3 regions of the Rhizobium centroccidentale genome follow, and region 3 is predicted to be linked to each of the others. Evidence: predicted binding sites of a transcription regulator. Region 3 holds the regulator's gene; each other region holds the start of a gene.
The links. The regulator LexA, encoded in region 3, represses DNA repair genes until DNA is damaged. The targets are predictions, from matches to a motif close to TGTTCNNNNTGTGTTCNG.
Positions count from the first base shown of each region.

Region 1: dnaE (DNA polymerase III subunit alpha) is a predicted target of LexA. The motif match lies at 1,554-1,571, and genes of this name have one in related genera.
Region 2: PH562_RS02890 (ribonuclease T2 family protein) is a predicted target of LexA. The motif match lies at 1,340-1,357, and genes of this name have one in related genera.

Region 1 covers NZ_JAQJCG010000011.1:95,170-98,450, forward strand. The annotation lists gene PH562_RS16210 (ABC transporter ATP-binding protein) at 1-304, shown strand, start outside; gene PH562_RS16215 (DUF5680 domain-containing protein) at 313-780, opposite strand; gene PH562_RS16220 (hypothetical protein) at 856-1,452, opposite strand; gene dnaE (DNA polymerase III subunit alpha) at 1,808-3,281, shown strand, end outside.
Region 2 covers NZ_JAQJCG010000002.1:206,819-210,099, forward strand. The annotation lists gene PH562_RS02880 (DMT family transporter) at 1-254, opposite strand, end outside; gene PH562_RS02885 (alpha/beta hydrolase) at 274-1,206, opposite strand; gene PH562_RS02890 (ribonuclease T2 family protein) at 1,371-2,117, shown strand; gene ettA (energy-dependent translational throttle protein EttA) at 2,243-3,281, shown strand, end outside.
Region 3 covers NZ_JAQJCG010000005.1:130,004-133,284, reverse strand. The annotation lists gene PH562_RS09095 (ComEC/Rec2 family competence protein) at 1-1,547, shown strand, start outside; gene lexA (transcriptional repressor LexA) at 1,528-2,250, opposite strand; gene PH562_RS09085 (VOC family protein) at 2,670-3,281, shown strand, end outside.

The sequences.
Region 1 (3,281 bases), on a different contig from region 3:
TGCTCAGCTTCTCGACTACATGCGCATCGGCCATCGCGCCGATCACCGTCCCGCCGAGCTCTCCGGCGGCGAGCAGCAGCGCGTCGCAATCGCCCGTGCCGTCGCCAATGCGCCGCTGGTGCTGCTGGCGGATGAGCCCACGGGCAACCTCGACCCGGCAACGGCGCATTACGTCTTCGATGCGCTGGAAGCACTGGTGCGTCAGTCAGGCCTCGCAGCATTGATCGCCACGCACAATCACGAACTCGCCGCCCGCATGGATCGCCGTGTCACCTTGAGCGAAGGCAAGGTGGTCGAAGTCTGATCGCCCCGTCATGGAACGATCAGGCCACCGCGATAATCCAGCTCATAGGCTTTGTGCTCTTTCACCATGATGGCTTCGTGCCCGATAAAGTGGTCGCATGATCCGGTGCTGCGGTCGATATAGCGGCCGTAGACATGTTCGAATTCGAAGCCGCCTAAAAAGCGTTTTTCATCCTGATAGAGGCGCAGAAGTGCAGCCTTGATGACCATGCCGGCGCGCGTTCCGTCGATCAGATCGGGCTCAACGATATGGCCGAAATAGTTCATGGCCCATACCGGCTGGTCGTCATGCCAGACGAGTTCCTGCCCCGCGAAATCTGTGCCGCCGAAATAGCTGTCGAGATAGCGCCAGCGGTCGCTCGTATAACCGATGTCATGCGAGCCGCTTCGGCATGACGGCAGCCTCTCGCCGTCACCGACATAGGTCTCGGCTTTGGCGGCGACAATAAAATCGTTCAGCTCGGCAAGATCCGGCATGACCCTCTCCATTTTGGTGAGCGGCCAAGATGCCATTTAACGCGAAATTTGTAAAGAACAAAAAGAGAACATATGCTAGCGATGGCTGCTTTCGCAGGCCTTCTGACCGATATCATCCTGCCAGTCCTGTATACTGACGGTCTTGGCATCGGCCTTCAGCGTCTTGTCGTCCTTGGTTACCCTGCCGGTCAGAACGTTGTAATCGCAGCTATAGCTGTTACCGGCTTCGAGGTTGTCACGAAAATCGTAGCCATAGCCGGCAACCAAAAATGCGCTGTTGCGGTAGGCGAGCGTCAGCGTTTGATGCCATCGGTCGCGCCCGATAGCATCGTTCTGCGAGGTGATCGCGATTGAACCGTTCGGCAGTGCGGCGATCGATGGTTCCTGGCCGTAGATGCCATCAGGCTCAGCGCGGCCCCATACCTTATCAGGGGCGGCGGCGGCCAACTTGAGCAGCTCATGTTCCTTGTCGCGGAGATAGATATAGATCCCGATCTCATAATCGGCATGGTCATTCGGCGGCATCGTCACCAGTAACGCAAGGTCCGGCTTACCGTCCTTGTTCCAATCGCCGATCGCCGCGTCAATGATGCGGTCGGAAGCAATGGTCTCTTCGGCGCGAGCCGCGATTGCGGTCAAAAGAAGAATGAGAGCGCAGCCAAGTGACTTCATCGTGATCTCCCGGTTTGCCTTTGCATAGCGCCCGGCCGCGCCGGCGTCCATTGCAGGCTAAAAAGTCGCCTGATGAAATTTCTTGATCCATCTATTGACTCTCGAACAAAAATAGAACAAAAAAGAAACATAACGAGTAAGGAGCGCCTAAATGACCGACATTATTCGAGACGTTGCAGCATTCACTTCCATCGTCATGTTCGTTGCCAGCTTTTCCCTCATCATGATGGCAATGTAAATTTTATCCCCCGTTTGCACATGCTGTTCCCATATTTGATGGGAGCAACTTCTGGACTTTACGGTCCGCAATGCCGAAAATGTCGCTGATTCATTCAGGCGTGCGGAAAGGTATGAAATGGCGGATGCAGGTGGCAGCGGCGCGGCAGCGCCGGTCGGCGAAATGCCGGAATTCGTGCACCTCAGGGTTCATTCTGCCTATTCTCTGCTAGAGGGCGCATTGCCGCTCAAGAAGATATTGGCCAAGGCGGCTGGGGACAGTCAGCCGGCCATTGCCATCACCGATACCAACAATCTGTTCGTTGCTCTGGAATTCTCGCAGAAGGCGATGGATGAGGGGCTGCAGCCGATCATCGGCTGTCAGGTATCGATCGATATGGAGGATGGCGGCGAGGGCGAGAAGCGTGGGCCGCAGCAGGCTTTGGCGAAGCTGCCGTCCATCGTGCTGCTTGCCGCCACCGAACAGGGATATGAGCGCCTCGTCGATCTCGTCAGCCGTGCCTATCTCGGCGGCGAAGGTAACCATGCCGTTCACATTACAGCCTCATGGCTGGACGAGATCGGTACGGAAGGATTGATCGCGCTCACCGGTTCGCTGACCGGCCCAGTCGATATGGCGTTGAAGGAAGGCCATGCGCCGCAGGCGCTTTCCCGGCTTTTGAGGCTGAAGCAACTGTTCGATGACAGGCTCTATCTCGAATTGCAGCGTCATGGCACCTATGATCGTCGCCACGAGCAGAAGATGATCGCGATGGCTTACGAGCATGAGATTCCGCTCGTTGCCACCAACGAAGCCTTTTTCCCGGCGCGCGACGATTATGATGCGCACGACGCCTTGATGGCGGTGGCCCACAATGCCATCGTCTCGGACGATACGCGGTTCCGCCTGACGCCGGATCATTATCTCAAGAGCCGTGCCGACATGGCGAAGCTCTTCGCCAACTTGCCGGAAGCGCTTGAGAACACGGTCGAGATCGCCCGTCGGTGCTCCTTCGTGTTGAAGACACGCTCTCCGATCCTCCCGCGCTTTACCGGGGCGACGGACGATCCCGAAGAGGCTGGACGCGCTGAGGCGGCCGAGTTGCGCGCCCAGGCAATCGAGGGTCTCGAGCAGCGTCTCGCCTCGCTCGGCATGGCGCCGGGTTACGAGGAGAAGGAATATCGCGACCGCCTGGAGTTCGAACTCAGCGTCATCGAACGCATGAAGTTTCCCGGCTACTTCCTGATCGTTGCCGACTTCATCAAATGGGCCAAGCGTCATGATATCCCCGTCGGCCCAGGCCGCGGTTCCGGTGCGGGTTCGCTGGTCGCCTATGCTCTGACCATCACGGACGTCGATCCGCTGCGCTTCTCGCTGCTGTTCGAGCGCTTCCTCAACCCGGAACGCGTCTCGATGCCGGACTTCGATATCGACTTCTGCCAGGATCGGCGCGAAGAGGTGATCCGCTATGTGCAGGCCAAATATGGCCGCGAGCAGGTGGCGCAAATCATCACCTTCGGTTCGCTGCAGGCGCGTGCCGCCTTGCGCGACGTTGGCCGCGTGCTGGAAATGCCCTACGGCCAGGTCGACAAGATCTGCAAGCTGGTGCCGA
Region 2 (3,281 bases), on a different contig from region 3:
CGGATGGCATGGACGCCGCTACGCCGCCATGTCCACACGCCCCATTTCCAGCGCACCGCCATCATAGGCAGCGCAAAAAGAGCCTGGAAGATGAAACGGGCGGCGGTCACTTCACCCGGCGGAATGGTGGCTGCGGCAAGCTTGGAGAAGATGTCGATGATCGGCGAGAGGATGACGGAGAGAAACATCATCACCAAACCGAAGGTCAGCTCCGATTGCGGCAATCGCGCCGAGGAGCCGCTGGAGGTATTCATTGTGGAATTCCCATGAGAATCAGTTGTTTGCCGTTATCCTCTTGCACCAGTCGGCGAAGTTGGAAATGGCTTCTTCGGCATCGATTTCGTTGAGCGTCTCGTGCCGCATGTCGGGATAGATCTCGATGGTAATACGAGAGAAACCGGCTCTTTTCAAATGATTTGCCAGCCAGGAAATCGCTTTCGCATTGTCCGTCGCCGGATCCTTGCCGCCGCCGACGAGATGGATCGGCAGGTCGCGCCGGAGGCGGTCGAGATAGGTTCTTTGCGGCGCCCGGAAGGTCAACTCGAATAGGTCGAGCCAGAGCGAGACGGAGGCATCGAAGCCGCAAAGCGGATCGGCGATATATTTGTCCACCTGTTCCGGAATGCGCGAGAGCCAGTCGAAATCGGTGCGGCGGTTGGCGATCGATTGGCCCCAGGTGCCGAAGGTCAGTTTCGGCAGTAGCCCGCTCGGGACGTCCGATCCCTTGAACATGCGCTCCGTTTTGAGGGTGAGCTGCGCGGCACGGCCCGCGAGGCCCGGGTTGAAATTGGAATTCCAGACCGTGACGGCATCGAACTTGTCCGGATGCGTGACCACGGTGTTCAGGCTGATCAATCCGCCCATGGAATGCCCGAACAGGATGATCGGCAGACCCGGATAGGTCGTTGCGGCAAGCTCGCGCATGGCGAGCACGTCGGCGATCACCTGCTCGACACCATTTCTCCGGGCAAAGCGGCCGATGGGGGCATCAGGGGCCGTCGTCTCACCATGGCCGCGATGATCGTGGGCATAGACATGAAAGCCTTGGCCCGCCATCGCCTTCGCGAAGGTCTCGTATCGGCGGGAATGCTCGGCGAGACCGTGCGATATCAGCAGGATGCCGCGAGCATCGGTTACCGCCGGCAAATGATGATAGGCAAGGGTTGCGCCCGTCGGACTTTTCAGGCGCTTCGTCTCGGCGAACATATATTCATTCCTCCCAATTGGACGAAAGGTTATCATCTGCCCGATTGCAATGGATAGGTGGTAAAGCTCACAGAAATAAATCTTTCCGAGCGCTGCGATTCAGGATTGCGCCCGCTCGATCAAACTGCTTATTTGTTCCTATAATGTTCTAGTTGGAGGTATAAATGAAGCAGTGGCTTCGGGTATTTATGGTTGTGCTCGTTTCGGTCGGGGCGGCGTCCAGTGCCGTTGCGCAGGAACATAGCCGCGGGCGGACGCGCTTTATCCTGGCGGCGAGCTGGGAGCCGGCATTTTGTCAGACGAACCAGAAGAAGGCGGAATGCCGCAACCAGTCGTCGGACAATCATGACGCGACGAATTTCTCCCTGCATGGCCTCTGGCCGATGCGGCAGGAATATTGCGATGTTTCCGAGGATCTGAAGCAGGCGGATCGTGGCCGCGACTGGAAGGACCTGCCTGCCGTGCAGCTGTCTCAGGATGTCAAGGCGAAGCTGGATAAGGCAATGCCAGGCACTCAATCCGGCCTGGAGCGGCATGAATGGATCAAGCACGGCACTTGTACGAAGCTTAGCGCCGACCAATATTTCTCCATCGCCGCCGGTTTGATTGCCGAACTCAATACGTCTGCCGTGCGCGATCTTTTCGCGCAGAATATCGGCAAGGAGTTGGATGCCGAAAGCATCAAGGCAGCCTTTGACCAGAGCTTCGGCGACGGCGCCAATGCGCGCATCAAGATGAGCTGCCGCCGCGTCGGCGATGTCCGAATGATTTCGGAGCTGACCATCGGTCTCTCGGAAGATGCGATCGATCCCCAGCAGGGCAGTGAGCCGCGGCTCGCCAAACTGATCCAGGGGGCCGGCAGCACCTCCTTCGGCTGTGATCGGGGTGTGGTGGACGCGGCCGGTTTCTGAGAAAATACGGCCTTTCTGACGCGGATAATGCCCTCGGACAAGGTTTCGCCGTTGCCCGAGGGCGGGGTTTCGCCTACATAGCGGCACAAATCGCAACGCTATTCGTCCGTGGAGCAACCCAAGCTATGGCACGTCAGTTCATTTATCATATGGCCGGTCTGAATAAGTCCTATGGCGCCAAGAAGATTCTCGAGAATATCCATCTCTCCTTCTACCCCGATGCCAAGATCGGTATTCTCGGCCCGAACGGTGCAGGTAAATCGACCGTGCTGCGCATCATGGCCGGCCTCGACAAGGAATATACCGGCGAAGCCTGGCTGGCCGAAGGCGCCACCATCGGCTACCTGGCGCAGGAGCCTCAGCTCGATCCCAACAAGACGGTTTTCGAAAACGTCATGGAAGGCGTTGCCAAGAAAACCGAAATCCTCAATCGCTACAACGAATTGATGATGAACTATTCCGACGAGACGGCGGAAGAGGGCGCCAAGCTCCAGGACATCATCGACAGCCAGAATCTCTGGGATCTGGAAAGCCAGGTCGAGATGGCGATGGAAGCCTTGTGCTGCCCGCCGCGCGATGCCGAAGTCACCAGCCTTTCAGGCGGTGAGCGCCGCCGTATCGCACTGTGCCGCCTGCTTCTCTCGCAGCCGGACCTGCTGCTGCTCGACGAACCGACCAATCATCTCGACGCTGAGACCATTGCCTGGCTGGAAAAGCACCTGCGCGACTATCCCGGTGCCGTGATGATGATCACCCACGACCGCTACTTCCTCGACAACGTTACCGGCTGGATCCTGGAACTCGATCGCGGCCGGGGCATTCCCTACGAAGGCAACTATTCCGCCTATCTGCGGGCCAAGGCCAAGCGCATGCAGCAGGAAGCCCGCGAAGAAGCCGGCCGCCAGAAGGCGATCAGCCGCGAACAGGAATGGATTGCCTCCAGTCCCAAAGCCCGTCAGGCCAAGTCCAAGGCGCGTATCAACGCTTACGAACAGCTGGTCGATGCTGCCGAAAATCAGCGTCCTGGTGATGCGCAGATCATCATTCCGGTCAGCGAGCGTCTCGGCCAGGTGGTGATCGAGATGGAAGGCATCACCAAGGGTTTCGAAGGCCGTACGCTGATCAACGATCTGTCGATCAAGCTGCCGCCCGGCGGCATCGTTG
Region 3 (3,281 bases):
ATACGACCGAAGCCCTAAGAATTGCCGGCCTGACCCACATCATCGCAATTTCCGGCCTCAACATGGCGCTGTCGGCCGGCATTTTCTATGTCGGTCTGCGTTATCTGTTCAGCTTGTTTCCCGGTGTCTCGCAGGCTTGGCCGACCAAGAAGTTCGCAGCCCTCGGCGCGCTTCTTACTGTAACGGCCTACTACCTCATCTCCGGCTTCGGCGTATCCGCCGAGCGTGCCTTCATCATGATGGCGATCATGCTGGTAGCCGTGCTTTTCGACAGACCGTCGCTCAGCCTGCGCAACGTCGCACTTTCAGCCATTGTCATTCTTGTACTGTCGCCGTCGCAAGTGCTCGGCCCGAGTTTCCAGATGTCCTATGCGGCGACACTGGCACTGGTATCAGGCTATTCGCTCTGGAAACGACGGCGGCATCGCGAAAACATCCTGGCGCGCATCCGTCTGTTAAGTCCGCTAATGTTCGTCACGCGCTTCTTTGGAGGCGTGATGTCGACATCGTTCATCGGCGGTGCATCGACGGCCATTTTCTCGATCGAGCACTTTCACCGGTTGGCGACATATGGACTTGCTGCCAACCTGGCGGCCATGCCCGTCGTCTCTTTCATCGTCATGCCCTTCGGTATGATGGCGATGCTGCTGATGCCTTTCGGAATCGATGGACCGTTCTGGAAAGTCACCGGTGAGGGATTGGAGCTTGTGATCGTCATTGCGAAAACGGTGGCGGGGTGGGGAGGCGATATTACCTTCGGACGCCAGCCCGGCTGGCTGATGCCCACTTTCATCGCTGGCTTCCTGATCATGAGCATGCTGCGGACCCGGCTTCGCCATCTGGGCCTGTTGCTGCTGCTGTCATCTGTCGGCGTGGCCGCGTTCGGCTCCGGCGTACCGAAGCCGGATCTGATGATCTCGGAAGATGGCATTCTCGTTGCCCTGCGCCAGGACGATATCCTCGCCACCAATCGCGAGAGACCGCAGGCCTTCATCTTCGAGCAATGGCAGAAAGCGCTCGTCGCGGCCGAACATCAACCGCCGACCATGCTTCCGACCGATAGCCGACTTCCGCAGATCAGCAAGACGGATCGGCATAAGCGACTAAGTAACGAGGAGCAGAAGGCGGTCCGTATCGCAATGGACGAAGCTTTGGACCGCGCCATGCAAGGCAGCTTTGCCTGTCAGAAGGGAGCATGGTGTGTGGCCATGCTTGAAAACGGCACGATACTGGTCACCATCGAGAACGCAGCCTATTTGCCGACGGCTTGCGACACCGGGAACATTATCGTGACACCAATCCGGCTGCGGCTGGACCATTGCCGTTCCGGAGCAATGCTCATAACCGGTGCGACATTGCGCAAAACCGGCTCTATCGAAATGGCACTTGCCGCAGACAAGCCCGTTATATCAGCCGCATTCGAAAACCCGCAACGGCCATGGACCATGCATCGAACTTATGATTGGCGCACCGGCAAATTCGACACACCAATTGCGAAGACGTCACCCGTCGTCGATAATTCACCGGTCAGTGATAGCGACGAATAAGGCCAACGAGCTTGCCCTGAACCTTGACGCGGTCCGGCCCGAAGATGCGGGTTTCATAGGCTGGGTTCGCGGCTTCCAGCGCGATCGAGGCACCCTTGCGACGGAAGCGCTTCAAAGTAGCTTCTTCATCGTCGACGAGTGCAACGACGATATCGCCGGGATTGGCCGTGGTCGAATTGCGGATAATGACCGTATCGCCGTCGAAAATTCCGGCGTCGATCATCGAATCCCCTCGAACTTCAAGCGCATAATGTTCGCCGGAGCCGAGCATATCGGCGGGAACGGTAATGTCGTGCGTATTGTTCTGGATGGCCGAGATCGGAACGCCGGCTGCGATGCGACCCATCACAGGCACCGACGCGGAGCCATTGTGATCGTCATTTGCCACCTTCGACGGAGCGGGCGGGGCAACGGGCTGTGGCTTGCCGAGGCTGCCTTCGATGACGCTCGGTGAAAAGCCGCGACGCTGCTGAAGGCTGGGATTATAGGCATCCGGGAGCTTGATGACTTCAAGGGCCCTGGCCCTGTTCGGCAGCCGGCGGATAAAGCCGCGCTCCTCCAGCGCCGTGATCAGACGATGGATACCGGATTTGGATGCCAGATCCAGTGCATCCTTCATCTCGTCGAAGGACGGCGGAACACCGGATTCCTTCATGCGTTCGTGAATGAAGAGAAGCAGTTCCTGCTGCTTGCGCGTCAACATCGTCTTGGAACCCCAGAATCAAGAAAAGCTGTGAAACAAATCCAGAACGGACACTATATGTTCCATATGTGTTCCGCAAGTGCTTAAATTTCGGTAAAGCCTTATGGGGTCAGTTAAATAATTATCGCTTGCGAATGGATCGGCTCGGAACATCGGGGCCTCATATCTGCGTTAACCCATGGAAAAATATGAGAAATGCCGCTTTTCTCGCTTCCAGGGCTTTGGAATGCAGCCAGTGCGCCGAAGATTTGGATGAATGTGCCGCATTGCTGCATAAGTCGGCTATGGGAGAGAATCAGCAATCATGTTTGCGAGATTGCCTTCGGTCCATGTCGTGTGCTGCGGGTGTTCCATGCTTCCATCTTGAATTGCGCGGGGGATGAGCGCAAATCTGCTTTCGCAAGCAAACAGGAGAAGCCATGATTTCGTCTCCGCATCCGCTGGATCATCTCGTGCTGCCGACCGTCAACATCGCTCTGGCGCGCGAACGCCTCGGCAAGCTCGGTTTCACGGTAGCTCCGGATGCGCGCCATCCCTTTGGCACGCAGAATGCCTGCGTCTTCTTTGCCGATAAAACCTATCTCGAACCTCTGGGCGTCGCATCTCCGGAGCAATACGAGAAGAGCATCGTGGATGGCAATGTTTTCGTAGCGCGCGACCAGGCTTATCGTTTCCGGGTGGCGGAGGATGGCTTCTCGGCCGTGGTATTCGGTACGGATGATGCGGTGGCGGATGACGAGCGTTTCAAAGCAACGGCGATTTCGGCGGGACGAATGCTGGATTTCTCCCGTCCGATGAAGATGCCGGACGGCACGGAAACCACCGCCGGCTTTCGTTTAGCCTTCGGCGCCGATCTGCGCGCGCCGGATTTTCTCGCTTTCTGCTGTCAGCGCATCAATCCGTTGCCGGCCGACCGCAGCGTGCTCGAGCGTCACGAGAACGGCGTGACTGGTATCGCGCGGGTAGCGCTTTGCGCGCTGAAGCCGGCAGCCTATCGCGGCTTCATCGAGGAGGTTGTCGGTGGGCCGCGT